DNA from 3 places in the Alteromonas sp. ABH4_452 genome. Region 2 is predicted to be linked to each of the others. Evidence: predicted binding sites of a transcription regulator. Region 2 holds the regulator's gene; each other region holds the start of a gene.
What was found. The regulator sigma-54, encoded in region 2, starts transcription at its own class of promoters, with help from an activator protein. The targets are predictions, from matches to a motif close to GTTGGCACGNNNNTNGNNT.

Region 1 (6,468 bases), 2.1 Mb from region 2:
CCACATGCTCCACCGCTTGTGCGGGCCCCCGTCAATTCATTTGAGTTTTAACCTTGCGGCCGTACTCCCCAGGCGGTCTACTTAGCGCGTTAGCTTCGCTACTCACGACTTAAAGTCACAAACAGCTAGTAGACAGCGTTTACGGTGTGGACTACCAGGGTATCTAATCCTGTTCGCTACCCACACTTTCGCACATGAGCGTCAGTCTTTGGCCAGGGAGTCGCCTTCGCCACTGATGTTCCTCCAGATATCTACGCATTTCACCGCTACACCTGGAATTCCACTCCCCTCTCCAAGACTCTAGTCTGCCAGTTCTAAATGACCATCCCAGGTTGAGCCCGGGGCTTTCACATCTAGCTTAACAAACCGCCTGCGTGCGCTTTACGCCCAGTAATTCCGATTAACGCTCGCACCCTCCGTATTACCGCGGCTGCTGGCACGGAGTTAGCCGGTGCTTCTTCTGTTGTTAACGTCACGGCTAGCAGGTATTAACTACTAACTTTTCCTCACAACTGAAAGTGCTTTACAACCCGAAGGCCTTCTTCACACACGCGGCATGGCTGCATCAGGGTTCCCCCCATTGTGCAATATTCCCCACTGCTGCCTCCCGTAGGAGTCTGGGCCGTGTCTCAGTCCCAGTGTGGCTGATCTTCCTCTCAGAACAGCTAGAGATCGTTGCCTTGGTAAGCCTTTACCTTACCAACTAGCTAATCTCACTTGGGCCTCTCTTTGCGCCGGAGCCTAAGCCCCGTTTGGTCCGTAGACATTATGCGGTATTAGCAGTCGTTTCCAACTGTTATCCCCCTCGCAAAGGCAAGTTCCCAAGCATTACTCACCCGTCCGCCACTCGTCAGCGAAGTGCAAGCACTTCCTGTTACCGTTCGACTTGCATGTGTTAGGCCTGCCGCCAGCGTTCAATCTGAGCCATGATCAAACTCTTCAATTAAATATATCGAAATATGAATCGTCGTTGTGACACTCTTAACGAGTGCCCACACAGATTGTCTTGTCTAAATTGTTAAAGAACGTAGCAGCTTCGCTGCTATTCACTAGAAGCCGCTGCTTCTTGGTGACTCACCCTGTTCGAGTGAGGTGCGCATTATACGCTGGAAGCTTTCGTTGTCAACACTTTTTGAAAATTTATTTTCTGAAGCGTTTCTTCTAAACTCCCGTCTTTACTGGCCTATAAAGATAGTAGAGACTTACTTCAGGAGGCTTGCTGTTTTGCTTTTCCCCCGAAGCGGATGCGCATTTTAGGGAAATGAGCGCTCACGTCAACACTTATTTTAAATAAATACAAAAAAAGCGACCATTCGGTCGCTTTTCACTCTATTCGTTCATTTTGCAGGCAGATTTATCGGAAAACGCTCTGTTTAATAACACTAAAAGAAATTTTCCCTCTTTTCATAGCGTAAAGAATTGCCTACTTACTATTTAGTAACGTCTTCACTTTCGCTTTGATTCTTTTTATCAGCATTGAAGTCCGCGTCTTCTTCGTGATCGCCTACCACGTCATCCAAAGTCACTTTCTCTACCGTGCGGAAAGTATTGATAGGCCCTGCCAGTGCATACAAAGCAAATACTAAAAACAGTACAAGCGCTGGCTCAGTTGCAACAACAACGAATATTAAAAGCACTAATAGAAGGCCAACAAATGGAACCTTGCCATGCCAGTTAACTTCTTTGAAAGAATTATACTTAAAGTTACTCACCATAAGTAAGCCAGCTAAACCAGTTACTGCGGCCACAATCAACCCGTAGTCAGTCCCTACTGCATTATACTCGACACCCACCCATACAAGACCGGATACAACTGCCGCTGCTGCTGGACTAGCAAGACCTTGGAAGAAGCGCTTATCAGCGATTCCAACCTGAGTATTGAAGCGAGCTAGACGCAATGCTGCACCAGCTACATAGACAAATGCCGCTAACCAGCCCAACTTACCTAATTCGGTTAAGCCCCAATTATAAGCAACAAGTGCAGGTGCCATACCAAAAGAGACCATATCGGCCATAGAGTCATACTCTGCGCCGAAATCACTTTGCGTATTTGTCATTCTAGCTACTCGTCCATCCAGCCCATCAAATATCATTGCCACAAAAATTGCGACAGCGGCTGCTTCAAAACGACCGTTCATTGACGACACAACAGCAAAGAAACCAGAAAACAAACCTGCTGTTGTTAATAAATTGGGAAGTAAGTATATCCCTTTACGTTTTTGTTCAGACATATGTCCTCGTACTTCTACATGTAATTGAGTTAATTATTTCATAGATATGCAAGAAGGCATAGCAAAGTAAAGATACAGCCAGCTTCCATACATAAATTTCGGCGATGGCATATTCAAAAAGCTTTGCAATACATTTAGATGAGTCCACTTTATCAAATAAGGACAACGCACAAAGGCTAATAATTTAGAACCTGCTTCCTTACTTACCTCGCCAATCAGTAATAACTAGGTATACGGTCACATACCTTAAACAGGTCACCGTTTATATATCATACAACTCCATGTTGAAACTAAGTACTTTCCGAAAAAGTGTGTGTACATAAATAGTACAACGCTTGAAAGGTTTGTACTTGAAGCGCTATGCGCTTTTTATATAGGAAAGTGATTATGCGATTACTAGACAAAACCTTTTCTTCCAAGACCTTGCTATTACTTTCAATGGCGCTGGTATCGACGCTGAGCGCTAATTCAGCATTTGCCACCTCTTATAAAAAGCATGATTACTCCTACTGCGGCTCATCGGGTAGCAGCAACACCCAGAGTAAGCAGTGTAACTCTCCGCTTGGTGAGTATACCTATGATCTAGTCGACGATGGTGTTTACAATAGTGTTAACCCTGATAACTCTCCTGTGGAGATTGATGGCGTAAACATTTCTTTGTCTGCATTTTCAGATACTAATAATGCGACCGGCGAAACAGTGGTTGCCGCTAGCTTACAAAAAATCTCAAATACTTGGGCTTATGGAGTTACCAATAATGACGAAGCTTACTACAAAGGTAGTTCTGACCATGCTATCGACAACCTAAACTACTATTATGAAGGTAGTAAGGCTGCTTATAAAAGTGGAGTGACCAATGTTGAGCGTGATTATGACTTTGTACTGCTTTCATTTGACTCTGCAGTAACACTAACCGGCGCGAGCTTTTCATGGTTATATAGCAGTAATGATAGTCAAGTTTCAGTAGCTGCCTTAAATGACACCTCTACTTTGACCTCTGGTGTAAATACATGGAGTGATATTGTTGCAGATGCGCTTACTTCTGCATCTTTCGATATTGAGAACTGTGACTATGTAGAGCACCGCGCCGATTTTGCGTTCACTGAGTCAGCGCAATATTGGCTCGTAGGGGCATACAACACCGCATTTGGTAATATTGGTGGGTACATTGGTAACGACGCTTTCAAACTTGCTAATGTTGGTTTCTCAATTACCGAAACGACAGGTACCCCTGATACTACGGAAGTGTCGGAGCCAGGTACTATCGGCCTACTAATGGCTTGCTCTTTATTCGTCATGTGGCGCCGCAAAAAGGCCATTTAAGGAAATTAGACTTTAGATCACTGACAGGTGGTACAACCTGTCAGTTTTTTTTACTGCACCCTACCTTGTTAAAAAATATTATCGTTAAAACAACAACATAAAATTTGGCTCGAATTATGCATGAAAGAAAATAATATAATTATTTCCTAGTATCAGAGTCGTATGTATGAAGTTAAGAAAATTAATAATAGTTATGTCAGTAGTGTCTGCCTTTTCTGCACATGCAACCGACAGTAGCCTCAACGAATATTCATTAGCCACAGACGGTATTAGTTATACCCTTTCTCCAGATAGCTCTAGCGGGACCTCAATAACGATCGATGACACTACCGTTTATGTCGGAGTTACTTCTTGGGCAGATACTGGGTACTATAATGGTAATTACGACACTTGGAGTGGCGGTTATTATAATGGTAAGTACTATCAAGCCGAAAATGATGATCTAGTTGTTAATCAGGGGAGTTTGAAAGATTACGGTGAAGGCTTTGGTTTAATAAACAATGATATATACCTAAATGAACGCAATAGGTACAAGGGCGATAAGCACTCTATTGATAACTATAATGCAGAAAAAGGCATTGCGGACTTCGATATGGTATTACTTTCGTTCAGCACCGATGTGACGCTTACAGACGCATCGTTTTCTTGGGTGAGTAATTTCGGCAGCAATCCAGATAGCGAAAAAGAAGTCACTGTTGTAGGTTTAGATGATGTTTCGTTATTTTCCAGTGATCAAGACTTTACTTGGGCCGACGTAGCTGAGACAACTATTTCTTCCGCGGTAGGTCACTATGGCGTAAGCAATACTAAAGTTGGTGATTCTTTTGTATCAGAGTTCACCAACTTGACCTCTGCTCAGTATTGGCTTGTCGGTGCATATAATACTTTTTTCGACGACAGTACTTCTTCAAACAACTTCGGGTTTAAGCTTAGTTCTTTAGGTATTGAACTAGCAAGTAATGATACTACACCGCCCCCACCTACGCAGGTTAGCGAACCAGGCGCCCTTGCACTTATGAGTTTAGGTTTAGGTCTTGTTCTTTATAGACGTAAGCGTCGCGTTTAATTGTTTAAAAACGCTTAGAAAACACGTATCTTTAAAAGGTGGCTTAGGCCACCTTTTTTTATGCTATTTTTAAGCCTGTAGCTAGGCTAAATTTCGAAGGTTTATATGGATTTTTTTAATAATAAAAAGCGTTTTGTACAACGCGCTATTGTCTCTGCAGTTGCCTCTTCTTTAATCGTATTCAACAGTTTCGCAACTACCTCAGAAGACTATGAAAAGGCCTTAACTGCCTTTAACGAAAACGAATACGATGAAGCCTATATTCACCTTAAAAACAGTTTACAAAAAGACCCAGAAAACCTAGCTGCTAAAATACTAATGGGCGAGATACTGCTTATTAACGGCTATTTAACTGCAGCCGAAATGGAGTTTGTAGAAGCGCTGGAAATGGGTGCCGATATTAACCTTCTGGCAGAGCCGCTGGGCAACACTTGGCTTTTCTTAAACAGATACCAGGAGATTGTAGAGTTTTCTGATTTAAACAAGCTATCGGGTGATGCAGAGCGTGAATGGTTAATGATTCGTGCAACCGCGTGTATTAGGTTAGAAGAAGAGCAATGCGCCTTACGTGACTACAACACCATCGTTTCCCGCACGCCCAACTTCGTACCTGCTATAAATGGGTTAGCTTCCATCGCCCTTCAAAATGAAGACTTATCTAAAGCAAGTTCTCTTATCAATAAAGCTATGTCATTAGAGCCTGAAAACGCAATAACATGGCGTTTGAAAGGCCAGCTCGCATACCGACAAGGCGATAAAGACGCCGCAACCGCACATTTACAAAAAGCCCTGACGTTTAACCGCGACGACCCTATTGCCTTGCGTAATCTAGTGGACTTGTATTTAGAAGCGAAAGACTACGATACTGCAAAGCTATTCGTAGATGAGATCATTGAAGACACGCCTAATGATCCTTTGGCCATCTTACTCAACAGCTGGTTGCAAAGCAGAGACAACCAACAAGCTATTGATAACGAAAAGCTAAAAGAGCTTAATGATTTTATGGCACAGCTTGATCCTGAGCTCATAACTTCTCAACCCATGTTGCTCTACATAAGCGGTTTAACAAACTTCTTTAATAACAACATGGAAACGGCCGCAAAAGACTTTAATGGCTATTTGCAACAGGAGCCTGATGACCTACAGGCAGTATTGATGCTAAGCCAGGTCTATATGGCGACACAGCAAGATAAGCAAGCGCTCGCCCTGCTTGAACGCCATCAAGATGCGTTGATGGAAGACCCTGACTCGGCACTTCTTCTAGGTGATTTATTTATTCGCCAAAACAAAGCGTTTAAAGCTGAACGCTTATTGCAAAACCTTGAATATAAGTACCCGAATGAGAACAAACTCCAGCTGTTTAAAATCAAATTGATGGCTGCCAGAGGTAAGCAGGACGAAGCGCTATCAATTCTTGAAAAGAATTTGCCGACCTACAAAGACAACGCAGGTTTTCTATTCACCTATTCATTAATGAATTTACAAGCGCAGCAATTCGATAATGCGCTGAAGGGTGCAAATTTACTAAGTGAACTTTATCCTGACGAAGCTGAAGTGTACAACCTAAAAGCCGGCATTTTGATTAGACAAGGTCAATTGGAGGAAGCTAAAGACAACATCGAGAAAGCGCTAGCGCAAAACCCTACCCTCTTTCCAGCAAAATTCAATTTAGCAGCTACAGAGAGTCGTTTAGGGAATGTTGACAAATCTAACCAACTTGTAGAAGAGCTACTTGCTTTGTCCCCTCAGCATAACGAAACATTAATGCTTAAGGCGTTTAATTTAACCAAAGCGGGCAACGTAGAAGACGCGAAGCAAATTTACCTTGATATATTAACGCTCAATCCT
Region 2 (6,468 bases):
CGGGGGTACTTTAAATGACGACAACTCTATACACCGATTTAGACCAAGCACTTTTTGAGCAGTTGGCAAATATTAAGTTACTGGTTTGTGACGTGGATGGCGTATTTTCAGACGGTCGCATTTACTTGGGCAACGACGGTGAAGAACTTAAAGCTTTTCACACCCGAGACGGATATGGCGTGAAAGCCTTGGTAAGTAATGGTGTTAACGTCGCCGTGATAACAGGGCGTCGCTCAGCAATTGTAGAAAACAGAATGAAGGCGCTAAACGTAGCACACATTATTCAGGGTGAAGAAAACAAAGCTGACGCCCTCGGCGAATTAATGAAAAGCCTAGGGTTGAACTCAAGCGAAGTTGCCGCCGTAGGAGACGATATGCCCGATACAGGTATGTATCAGCAGGTAGCGGTAAAAATTGCGGTTGCCGATGCTCACCCTTTTGTTGCAAAGCAAGCGAACTGGATCACCACACTTCCGGGTGGATTTGGCGCAGTTCGAGAAATATCGGACACCATTTTGCAAGCTAAAGGCGTTGCAAATGATATTTTCGGAGCTAGTGTATGAGCCAGTTTGGCTTCAATCGCTTAGGTTTAAGTATATCGGCGCTATTTATCTTAGCTATGCTTATGTACATCCCAACGTGGATGGAAGAGCAGCCTGAAACTCAAGGTAGTAGCGAAAATGATGCGCTCAAGCCTGCCTACAAGGCCAAAAACTTAACAACAACCTTGTACAACCAAGACGGTGAGTTAAATCACAAAGTCTTTGCAGAGTCGATGGAGCATTACGACCAATTAGGCTTTGTTTTATTCCAACAACCTAAATATACCCTTTATACAGAAAGCGCTTCATCACCTTGGGTTGTTACTGCGCAGGAAGGAACGCTTTATAACAATGAATTAATTCAGCTTGAAGATAGCGTTGTTATTGAAAATCAAACCAGCGATGATTTTGTCAAAAGTTTATCCACGGAATACATCCAGATAAATTTAGACACGAAACAAATGACATCTGATCAACCCGTTGAGATACTGGGTACGCAATATCTTATTTTAAGCAATGGGTTTAACGCGAATTTACGCACACAAGAATACGAGCTTTTAGATCATGTACAAACGACTTATTCCCCTAGCAACTAGCCTTCTACTTGCCATCGCTAGCGGTGCGGTAATAGCCAGTGAAGAAGATTTTTCACAACCCATTAAGATAGGGTCAAACACCCAATTTATTGATGGTAAAAACAAAACCGCGCTGTACAAGGAAGATGTACTTATTACCCAAGGTTCACTCCTAATCGAAGCTGATGAAGTAGAAGTAATAGCTACAGATGGCAGCGGCCGTGAAATATTTATCGCCCGTGGCAACCCTGCTAGCTATTCTCAATCACTAGAAGACGGTACACCGGTATCAGCGAAAGCCAATGAAATTCGCTATGAAGTAATTAATCGCACTATTTCTCTGGCGGGTAATGCTGAGCTACAGCAAGATACCAGTAAAGTGCAAGGTGATAAGATTACGTTCGATATGATTACGGAACAATTGCTTGCAACGGGTGGTGCCGGTGAAGATGGTGAAGGTCGTGTAACCACAGTATTTACTCCTGACACCATTCGTAAAACATCGTCTAAGAAAGACAACGAGGACAATGAATAGCAATGGCAACTTTGAGCGCTAAAAACCTTGCTAAATCGTATAAATCGCGACAGGTTGTTCGCGATGTAAGCCTTTCAGTGTCTACCGGTCAAATTGTTGGTCTTCTCGGCCCTAACGGCGCTGGTAAGACCACCACTTTTTACATGATTGTAGGCTTAGTCAACTTAGACAAAGGCAAGATCGAAATTGATGATAATGAGCTTACTCACCAGCCAATGCATGAGCGCGCACGCCGCGGTATAGGCTACCTCCCGCAAGAGGCATCAATATTTAGAAAGCTTACGGTACATGAAAATATCATGGCCATTTTGCAAACCCGTAAAGATTTAAATTCACAGCAGCAAGAAGAAGAAGCAGATGCCCTACTTGATGAATTTAATATCAACCATATACGTAATAGTACGGGCATGAGCTTGTCAGGGGGAGAACGGCGTCGCGTAGAGATTGCTCGAGCTCTGGCAGCAAAACCACAATTTATTTTGTTAGACGAACCATTTGCCGGTGTTGATCCAATATCAGTTAATGATATAAAGAAGATAATACAGCATCTGCGAGATAGGGGTATTGGTATCCTTATCACGGACCATAACGTACGCGAAACATTGGATGTTTGCGAAAAAGCGTACATTGTGAGTCATGGCGAGCTTATTGCGCAAGGAACTGCGGAACAGGTTTTAAGTAATCAAAAAGTAAGGGACGTATACCTAGGCGAACAATTCAGGCTATAGTTAGTGTAACCGAATTGTCATTTTTCAGTTTCGCTCTGGTATATTTAATTTAGAGCATTTAAATAAGACGTAGATGAAACCATCTTTACAGCTAAAATTTAGCCAACAACTTACCATGACACCTCAGCTTCAGCAGGCTATTAAACTGCTGCAGCTTTCTACGCTTGATCTCCAGCAAGAGATACAAGAAGCCCTCGATTCTAATCCGCTTTTAGAAGTGGAAGAAGGTAACGACGAGCCACAAGTAGAAAAGAATAATGTCGATAGTGACGATAGCGCTGCTGAAGCGACCGCTTCTGCATCAAGCGATACGCTAGAAGCAGGAGATGCACTGGAGAAGAATGATCTTCCCGATGAGCTACCTATCGACAGTACCTGGGATGAGTATTATTCGGCTTCTTCCGCGCCTGCACCTGGCCCATCTAATGATGATGAACAAATCTTCCAAGGTGAGACCACAGAAGACATCCAAGAACATCTTCTTTGGCAAATGCGCCTCACTCATTTTTCAGATACTGACCGCGCTATCGCTACAGCAATCATCGACTCAATTGACGAATCAGGTTATTTAACCGTTACTCTTGACGACATCTTAGAAGCGGTCAACGACGATGATCTAGAAGAGCCTATCGAAATGGACGAAATAGAGTGTGTGCTTAAGCGCATTCAAATGTTCGACCCCATTGGTTCAGGTTCTCGTACACCTCAAGAGTGTCTTATGGTGCAATTGCGCCAGTTTTCAGAAGACACACCGTGGCTTGCTGAAGCGAAGCAGCTTATTGAGGAATATTCAGACTTACTGAGCAGTAAAGACTACCGCACGCTAATGCGTAAGAGCCGATTGAAAGAAGATCAGCTGCGCGAAGCAATGCGTTTACTTCAAACCTTGAATCCTCGCCCAGGTAGTGCTTTAGTTACTAAAGAGCCTGAGTACGTTATTCCTGATGTCTCAGTAACCAAGAAAAATGGCCGTTGGGTGGTTGAGCTGAACCCCGACAGTCTGCCTAAATTAAGCGTAAACCAACAGTACGCAGCGATGAGTCGTCGTGCCAAGAACAGCAGCGATTCACAATTCATCCGCTCACACATGCAAGAGGCCAAGTGGTTCATAAAGAGCCTTGAATCTCGCAACGATACCTTAATGAAGGTTGCAAATTGCATTGTGCAGCAGCAAATGGGCTTTTTTGAGCACGGCCCGGAAATGATGAAACCAATGGTGCTAAATGATGTCGCAGAAATGGTAGATATGCACGAATCGACTATTTCGCGTGTAACAACGCAGAAGTATATGCATACGCCCCGTGGCATCTTCGAATTGAAGTATTTCTTCTCAAGCCACGTAGCAACAGAGTCAGGTGGTGAGTGTTCATCTACAGCGATTCGTGCATTGATCAAGAAGTTAGTGGCTGCGGAAAATCCTAGCAAGCCGCTAAGTGATAGCAAGATTGCTTCATTGTTGGCCGAGCAAGGCATAAAAGTCGCTCGGCGAACAATAGCAAAATACCGGGAATCATTGTCGATCCCGCCGTCGAACCAACGCAAAAGCCTTATTTAAACGGGCTTAATAATATAAGGAAGACGAAATATGCAAATCAACCTTACTGGTCATCATGTCGAAATCACCGACTCTTTGCGTAATTATGTCGATACGAAGTTCAGCAAACTTGAACGTCACTTTGATCACATTTCTAATGTGCATGTCATCCTGAACGTTGAAAAATTAAATCAAAAAGCTGAAGCGACTGTTCATTTAAGTGGCGCTGAAGTATTCGCATCCTCAGAAAATACCGACATGTATGCGGCGATTGACAGCATGGTTGATAAACTCGACCGGCAGGTAATCAAGCATAAGGAAAAACTGAAAAAACATTAGTAGTTAATTGAGCATGGATATACAAGCCATCGTAAGTCTGGACCGCACCGAGTGTGCGGTTCAGTGTAATAGTAAAAAGCGAATTCTTGAGATCATCGCTGATATCGCTGCCAAGCATAACGACAACATCGACCAGGCAACGGTTCTAAATAGCTTGATGGCTCGAGAACGTATGGGTAGCACGGGTATTGGTAACGGGATAGCACTGCCTCACGGTCGCTTGGCCGGCCTTGAGAAGGTAATAGCAATCGTTGTAACAAGTACACCAGCTATCAACTTTGATGCCCTAGACGAAAAGCCCGTAGACATATTCTTTGCTCTTCTCGTTCCCGAAGAGCAAACCGAAGGACACCTTCAGACACTGGCTACCGTAGCCGGTAAGCTAAGCGACAAAGAAACGATTAAAACAATACGTCGTGCAACAACCAGCGACGAAATTATTTCTGCATTAAGTTAAACAAAAAGTGCCTACACCTCATAGGTAGGCGCTTTATTCGACAACTCGTATGTGATGAAACCAGAATATAAGGGAGAGTTTAGGTGAAGCTGATCATAATCAGTGGTCGTTCGGGGTCTGGTAAGTCTGTCGCACTTCGCGCATTGGAAGACTTAGGTTATTACTGTGTTGATAATATCCCAGTAAATTTGCTTCCCACCCTCACCCATACTGTTGTTGATGAATACGATCAAGTTGCGGTAAGTATTGACGTTAGGAACCTACCCAAAAACCCTGACGACTTGGTAGAGATTCTAGACTACCTGCCTTCTTCTTGGTCGATGACTATAGTGTACATTGACGCAAGCGATGACGTTCTGGTTAAGCGTTTTAGCGAAACTCGCCGTCTTCACCCTTTAGCTAAGCTAAATAAGTCTCTATCGGAGGCTATTAGGGCGGAGTCTGCGCTTCTTGCGCCAATTACTGAACGCGCCGATTTATACCTAGATACAGACAAGCTAACAATACATCAACTCGCCGAATTGATCCGTGAACGTATATTGGGTAAGAAAAGTTCACGCCTTGTTCTTGTCTTTGAGTCGTTTGGCTTTAAACACGGCATACCTAAAGATGCTGACTACGTTTTTGACGCGCGTTTTTTACCTAACCCGCATTGGGAGCCAGACCTTAAACACTTAACTGGGTTAGATGCCCCCGTGGAAGTATTTTTAGGCTCACAACCCGTAGTAACCAAATTTATTTGGCAGATTCAAAACTTGATGACCACATGGCTTCCCCATTTAGAACGCAACAATAGAAGCTATGTGACTGTGGCTATCGGTTGCACTGGCGGCCAACACCGCTCAGTCTATATTGCCCAAACCTTGTCGAAAACGTTCAGCGAAATACACCCTGATGTTCAAATTCGTCACAGAGAGTTGAACCAGTAATGACTATTCAAAAAACGCTTACAATCGTCAATAAACTAGGCTTACACGCCAGAGCAGCCACGCAATTGGTTAAGCTTGCTAATCAGTTTCATGCCAAAATCATTTTGAAAAAAGGCGATAAAGAAGCCGATGCAAGCAGCGTCTTAGGCTTGATGATGCTGGAAAGTCACCAAGGTGAACAGGTAGATGTTATTGTCGATGGTGATGATGCGGTCGATGCACTTGCTGCCATTGAAGAGCTGATTGAGGGCAGATTTAACGAAGACGAATAGTCTCAACCCGAATATCTCTTGACGAATTAATCAACAGCTAGCTTAGTAATTCCAAATTCTTGCGTAAAAGCCACGCAATTATCATGACAGACTTAATATAATTGCGATATTCTACGCACACTTAGGCTACACAGCCTTTATTTTCCATATCAGCTTAGTAGGAATAACGCCTTATGGCAGAAGCGCTTGTTTCTAAATACGTACAAACCCAATTACGCGCACTTAACGCAGCGTTGATAAACGGTCAATTTGTATCTGTACGTAAGCTTCTGCTTGAACTTCCCCCTTCAGACGTTGCGCATATTCTCGAATCTAGCCCTAGCAGGACCCGTGATGAGTTGTGGGAGCTAATTGATAGCGACTTTCACGGTGATATTTTAGAAGAACTCTCTGATGATGTTCGAAACGGTATTATCACAAAGATGCTCCCCGCCAATGTGGTTGATGCACTTGAAGAAATGGATACCGATGACTTGGCAGAAACGCTGAGTAGCCTTCCTGAACCTGTGTTGGCAGACATTCTTGATTCAATGGATGCACAAGACCGCGTACGTGCA
Region 3 (6,468 bases), 1.8 Mb from region 2:
CGCTTCACACGATTTACAAGAACCCCTTCGCAAAATTCGGGCATTCGGAAACCGACTAGAGTCAGGATACAAGGATGTTATTGATGAGAGAGGCAAGGATTATTTAGCGCGAATGCTAAACGCAGCAGAGCGCATGTCGATGCTCATATCTGATCTTCTTGCCTTTTCTCGTGTATCAACCCGGGGAAAAGACTTTGATGATGTAGACTTAAATAAAGTTATACAGAGCGTTCTAGGCGATTTAGAGATCGCCATTGATGAAAAATCAGCACAGATAGATGTAAGCGAAAATATGCCTTCCATTCGAGGGGATAAGACACAGCTTGAACAATTATTTCTAAATTTAATCTCTAACGCGCTTAAATTTCAAACTGAAGGTGTAACGCCGGTTGTCAAAGTCAATTTACAAGAAGCCAGCGAAGAAGATACTCAGGATATACTTATGTCCGAAGAGTATAACTGGATAAAAATTGCAATTACCGACAACGGCATTGGTTTTGACCAGTCATTCGCAGAGAAAATATTCGCTCCGTTCCAACGCCTTCATGGTAGAAGTGAATATAAAGGTACGGGTATAGGGCTTGCGGTATGCCGACGCATAGTAGAAAGGCATAATGGTCAAATTACTGCTATGAGCGCACCAGGACACGGGGCTACTTTTACAATAATAGTGCCGGTAGATAGCGAGCCGTTTGGTTCTAACAACAATAATGGAGAGACACAAAATGACGCGTAAACAAACCCAGCCAATAAATATCTTGATGGCCGATGATGATGAGGATGATCGCCTATTAACTGTTGACGCGCTTCAAGAAAGTCGTGTCCTCAACAATCTGTTTTGTGTTGAAGACGGTGTGGAATTGTTAGAGTTTCTTCGTCACGAGGGAAAATATTCTGATCCAGCATCGGCGCCTCGCCCTAGCCTTATATTGCTTGACTTAAACATGCCAAGAAAAGATGGTCGCGAAGCACTTCAAGAACTTAAAAACGACCCTAAACTACGCAGTATTCCGGTTGTTATCTTAACGACGTCGAAAGAAGAAGAAGATATGCTCCGCGGTTACGACCTCGGTTGCGCTTCTTACATTACTAAACCCGTTAATTTTGAAGGATTAGTTGAATTAATGCGTGCTTTAGGTCGTTATTGGATCGAGTTTGTAGAGTTACCACACGAGTAAAAGAGGTACTAGATGTCAGAGGTTATTAAAATTCTATTGGTAGAAGACGATGAAGATGATTACTTCTTAACTTCTGACTATCTAGAACAGTGTGAGTCACCTAAGTTTGAGTTAACGTGGGTGACAAACAGTCTTGACGCCATAGAAGCGCTTAAGACGGAAGACTTTGATTTATGCTTGCTTGACTATTTGTTGGGCGCTGAGAATGCCATAGACGTTCTGGGTGTTCTTAAATCGAACCAATTTAGTCTGCCAGTGGTTATTTTAACAGGTCAGTCAGACGCTACTGTAGATGAAATGGTGATGCGCGCGGGAGCCGCAGATTATCTTCAAAAGTCCGAGATAGAATCGCCACGTTTTATGCGTACTATCCGTTATGCCATGGTTCGTCGCGATATAGAAAACGAGCGAATTGAGCGCAATAAGGTTGAACAAAAAAACAAAGCAAAAGACAAGTTCCTAGCCCACCTTGGCCATGAATTGCGCACGCCTCTCACCTCTATTTTGGGCTATACAGAACTTCTCATTGATGACGCAAGGAATAGCCCGTTTCAGCAAGAGCTATCGATAATTCATTCAAACGGCAAACACTTATTGAGCTTGCTCAATGATTTACTTGATATGTCGCGCATAATGGCTGAGAAGCTAGAATTAAACATTAAAGATGTAAACTTATCTGCTTTTCTTACCGATATTCACTCCTTAATGCGCTTGAACGCCAAAGATAAAGGGCTAAGTTTGAATGTGGTGTCTAACACCAAAATCCCTGAATTTATTAAGACAGATCCCACCCGACTTCGCCAAGTGCTGCTTAACCTCATTTCTAATGCGGTTAAGTTCACCGATAAGGGCAGTATTACACTTACTATAACCCTTGATGAAAACCCAACAGATAGTGAAAAACCTCAGCTACTTAGATTTTCCGTAGACGATACTGGCATAGGTATGCCACCAGACAAGTTGATCAACATCTTCCAACCTTTCGAGCAAATTGAAGATGTAATGCGCGCTAATCACGGTGGTGCTGGTTTAGGTTTAGCTATTTGTAAAGAGCTTGTCACCAAGCTTGGCGGCGATATAGACGTGTCATCTCGACTTGGAGAAGGTAGTACGTTCACATTCGATATTGACCCTGGCGATATTTCCAAGCAACCTCTCGTTGACCTAGAACTCGGTCAGATACAAACCGTCGAATCTAGCAGTATCGATTTAAATGTTACCGGCAGAGTGCTGATTGTCGATGACTTAAGAGAAATTCGGCGCCTTACCGGCCACCTTGTAAGTCAGTCTCAGGCAGATATTAGTTACGCGGAAAACGGTGTTAAGGCACTGGAAGCTGTATTACAGGCCGATGAACACAATCAACCATTTGACCTCGTTCTCATGGATATTCACATGCCTGTGATGAATGGCATTGAAGCGTTACACGCTATTCGTCGCCATGGTAAAGATATTCCCGTTATTGCGGTCACCGCAGCCAGTCGTAAAGGATTAAGAGAGTCGCTAATACGCGAAGGTTTTAATGACGTTATAGGTAAACCAATAGACCGCTTTGCACTCGCTCAACTTCTCTCACAATACCTTCCTCCTGGCGATCACGTTACTTTTACTAATGTGGAAGCACAGGTTGCTGACATGCCGATACAGAAACCTTACGCACCAGAGGAAAACATGCCATCAAGCGATGGATTTGAATCCAATACGAATATAGACATTGCAGCTCAAGATACCCCTCAGAAAAAAGGTGACGGAAGCCCTTCTAGTAAACGTATTTTAGTAATTGAAGATGATGAAGATGCTGCAGAGCTATTGCAGTTGTTTTTAGTTCATTTAGGTCATGAAGTCACCACCGAGTACTGTGGTGTTGATGCGCTTAGCACCGCACAAGACAATGACTTTGATCACGTGTTAATGGATTTGACGTTACCCGATTACAATGGTTATGACTTGGCTGGCGAACTTAAAGAAAAATTGCCTAATGCATTGCTTACCATAGTTAGTGGACACGAAGCCGAAGAAGAAGCAATGGAATCGATAGGAATAGATAGCGCGCTTCTTAAGCCGGTTTCAAAAGATGACCTCGCATCTGTCGTAGGTGGAAGCTAAGCTTTCGTTTTAGCGACTAAGAAAATATTACAGGGGTTTGCAAGGATAACGCATTTCTCTTGCAAACCTTTCACCCTCCCAAATAACTCAACCCCCTATCTAATTGTAAATAAAGGATTTATTCGATTGGTACAGCCGTTGCAACAGTTATTGTGAACCCAAAATATTAAGGAGAGTATTATGGCTACACAAGCTTCAGCAAAACCACAAACCGTTAAAACTAATAGCACTAACGGTGTGGCTGAACCGAGTCACCCAGTAACGGATCAACTAAAAGATACCCTTCATGCGTCAGTAGACAAGCTTGCTGATAGTGCGGGCGTGGCGGAAGAAAATATTCGTCGCACAGCATCATCATCTGCTGAAAACATGTCTGAAAGAAAGCGTTTAGCAGAACAGAAATGGCAGGCATCAAAAGTACGCAAATTTGCAATTGAAAATCCTGTTCAAACTGCAGGTATCGCTTTTGCGGCAGGCATGCTAGTAACGTCACTTCTCCGTAAGAAGTAGATTCATGAAAGCGCTAGATTTTCACAAAGCACGGTTTCGCACGTGCAATGAAAATCCATTTCGCCTGACGCCGCCTTCGGCGCAGGCGAAGTTCCATGAAAACGCTACAGGAGAAAGTACACCCAAAGAAACGCCACCTGACGAGCAGTCAACCCAGCAACAATACCCCGACCCGTCTTTCTCCGATGTATTCAACGCATTTAAAGAAGCATTCTCTCAGAGAAAAGACCAAGGCTTTGCATTTCTTGAGCTTACTAATAGTGAACTCATGCTTGTCAAAAAGAGTTTTTTCGTCACTGTTTTTGCATGCCTCGCAGCATTTGCGGTTGGTACAGTTTGTTGGCTTATTCTAAATATTGCTATAGGCGCTATACTTCACAATGTTGGCGTGCACTACGTTGTGGTACCACTTGTGTTATTAGCACTTAATAGTCTTGCGGCGTTCGGTTTCTTTAAGCTTGCTCAGAATGCGTTCAACTATCTAAGTTTAAGCAGATTAATTCAAACATGGCGTAGGGTCTTTGGGTAAGGCACAGATTTAAAGGCGCATTAACCCTTTTGATTAAGTTCATTTGATCAAATCCATGGACAGTGCCCTGTCAACAATAATGAGGTGAGTACTATGAACATCTTTTTGAAAGCGAATATAAAAGATATTGCGCAAAAGGAACATGCCTATTTTTCTCAAAAACATCACGCAGATGTTGCACTTACACAAGCAAAAAGGCAATGTTCGTTAATGATGGGTAAGCCAGAGACCCTACTTGGCATAGCTTCTGTTGGCGCATATAAAGGTGCAGTAGATGCTAAGCCTAAAGCAAAGCGTAACCGAGCGTTAATGGCTTTAGGTAGAACCGCGCTGTTCTCTTTGTTTCAGTAATCACAGTATTAAGGAATTTGTGAGATGAACATCAAAAGTAAAATTAAAAGTGGCCGCGTACTTCTTGCCACCGCAGGTGCGGCACTAAGCTTTGCGATAGCAGGGTGTTCATCGACACCAGTAGCTGCCCCTACCCCATACAAATCAGCGAACTCTAAAGCCTCATATGGTTATTCGAGCGAAAAAGTATCTGCAAATCAGTATCAGGTTCTTTTTAAAGCGACTGATAAAACTCCGGCCGACAAAGTACAGCAGTACGCTCTATATCGCGCCGCTGAAGTCGCACAAGAGCAAGGCTTTACTTATCTAGAGGTGATTAATACAAATATTGATAAAAAGCCTGTTATTGCGCGGGAAGTAACGGCTGGCAAAAATGAGCCAGCAATATTTCAAACAGATAGGCAATGCACTATGTCAGGCTGTGAGGAAGTTGCTCAACCGATGGCCGCCCCGAGCTCAAACGATGTTGTAAATACTCAGATTAACGACATCTACTTTACTATTGATGTAAAAATGGCGCATGATAAAACTCGTTTAGGTAAAAACGCCTTTACTGTCTTAGAAGTGCTGTCACAGCCTCTAGAGCCAAAGAATACAAATTAGCTGAACGTCATTCTGTACATCTATACACTGCATCATCAGTGTTCTGACAAAATGCTTTTCGGTACGCAATCAGTGTTACTGAAAAGCATAGCTTAATTGCACGAGCAAGTCTGTGGAACGCCCTAAAGCCCACTACCTTAAATTCATAGCTACCACCCATTCCCTGAAATGCATCCTATAAAGCAGACTAAGGGCCTGCAAAATCGAGTAAATCCAGTCCTTCGTATATAAGTAAACGAATAAGCTTGCGTATAAATTACGTAATATCGATGAAGTAAAGCGACATTAAAACACACTAATCAACATGATAGATGAGACATTCATTCGTTCAGAACCGATACATGTCTTAACATCTTTATTCTTAATGACCCATTAATCTTCTATTAATGTTGTACAAAAGTCTCCGTCACCCAATCTAGCTATCATTAAACCTATGAACTGCAGAGCAGATTTGTAGACCGCTTTTTACAACGTTATACAGCTTCTGCTCCCAGCAATTTAATTAGGTAATAACACGTATTTATTTTGCAAATGACTGAGGAGTCACGCGATGAAAAAGCTAAACTCGTTAATGACAAAAACAACGCTTCTTGCAGCTTCGATTATGCTAGTAACAGGCTGCAGTGCAGTGGCCAAACCGCAAATGAATGAGACCGCCACTTCGAACGTTGGTGTTTTGAAGGCTAAGGCGCTAGACAATGCATTACTGTATTCGGATGAATGTATTACAGAGCGTGAAGTTGTAGCAGCACAAAAGATGTGGGGTGAAGGCATTGTACGTATTGGCGCAGTGTTTAGTAACGACGGTGACTACTCTGGCGAGGCGGCTGATTTTATCCAGGACATGTACGGATATGATTTAAGTAGTGTACTGTTTAAACCAACCCTTGCAGCAAATGATCAGTTCCGTTCAAGCTTTGATGCAGCGCTTTCTTACTTTGTCGGTGGAAATGACGCTTATCAGGAAGATAAGGGTTTTGCGATTAAGCCTTATACAAACGTGAAATTCGACAATGTAGGAATTATTAATAACAGTTGTCGGATGGCGGTGGCGATGGGTAACTACTTCTTTACTGACACTAAGGGCGGAGAAACAAAAGTAGAGTACACCTTTGCCTATGTGAAAGACAGTGATGGCGACCTGCGTATTGTCGCTCACCAATCTTCGTTACCTTACAACCCAAATGGTAA

Region 1: the regulator sigma-54 is predicted to act here: its motif matches at 3,658-3,676, upstream of xdp1 (exosortase-dependent surface protein XDP1).
Region 3: the regulator sigma-54 is predicted to act here: its motif matches at 3,320-3,338, upstream of ACYX4N_RS09810 (DUF883 domain-containing protein).

Annotation. Positions count from the first base shown of each region.
Region 1 is NZ_CM149973.1:2,004,138-2,010,605, reverse strand. Features, by position in the region: rRNA gene ACYX4N_RS08565 (16S ribosomal RNA) at 1-946, opposite strand, end outside; gene pssA (CDP-diacylglycerol--serine O-phosphatidyltransferase) at 1,431-2,231, opposite strand; gene xdp1 (exosortase-dependent surface protein XDP1) at 2,619-3,554, shown strand; gene xdp1 (exosortase-dependent surface protein XDP1) at 3,721-4,620, shown strand; gene prsT (XrtA/PEP-CTERM system TPR-repeat protein PrsT) at 4,726-6,468, shown strand, end outside.
Region 2 is NZ_CM149973.1:4,068,478-4,074,945, forward strand. Features, by position in the region: gene ACYX4N_RS17435 (KpsF/GutQ family sugar-phosphate isomerase) at 1-14, shown strand, start outside; gene kdsC (3-deoxy-manno-octulosonate-8-phosphatase KdsC) at 15-563, shown strand; gene lptC (LPS export ABC transporter periplasmic protein LptC) at 560-1,138, shown strand; gene lptA (lipopolysaccharide transport periplasmic protein LptA) at 1,107-1,652, shown strand; gene lptB (LPS export ABC transporter ATP-binding protein) at 1,655-2,380, shown strand; gene ACYX4N_RS17460 (RNA polymerase factor sigma-54) at 2,454-3,935, shown strand; gene hpf (ribosome hibernation promoting factor) at 3,966-4,253, shown strand; gene ptsN (PTS IIA-like nitrogen regulatory protein PtsN) at 4,267-4,710, shown strand; gene rapZ (RNase adapter RapZ) at 4,794-5,639, shown strand; gene ACYX4N_RS17480 (HPr family phosphocarrier protein) at 5,639-5,911, shown strand; gene mgtE (magnesium transporter) at 6,085-6,468, shown strand, end outside.
Region 3 is NZ_CM149973.1:2,303,499-2,309,966, reverse strand. Features, by position in the region: gene ACYX4N_RS09825 (sensor histidine kinase) at 1-736, shown strand, start outside; gene ACYX4N_RS09820 (response regulator) at 726-1,178, shown strand; gene ACYX4N_RS09815 (response regulator) at 1,191-3,284, shown strand; gene ACYX4N_RS09810 (DUF883 domain-containing protein) at 3,465-3,794, shown strand; gene ACYX4N_RS09805 (hypothetical protein) at 3,799-4,323, shown strand; gene ACYX4N_RS09800 (hypothetical protein) at 4,417-4,674, shown strand; gene ACYX4N_RS09795 (CC0125/CC1285 family lipoprotein) at 4,699-5,277, shown strand; gene ACYX4N_RS09790 (phosphoribosyl-AMP cyclohydrolase) at 5,828-6,468, shown strand, end outside.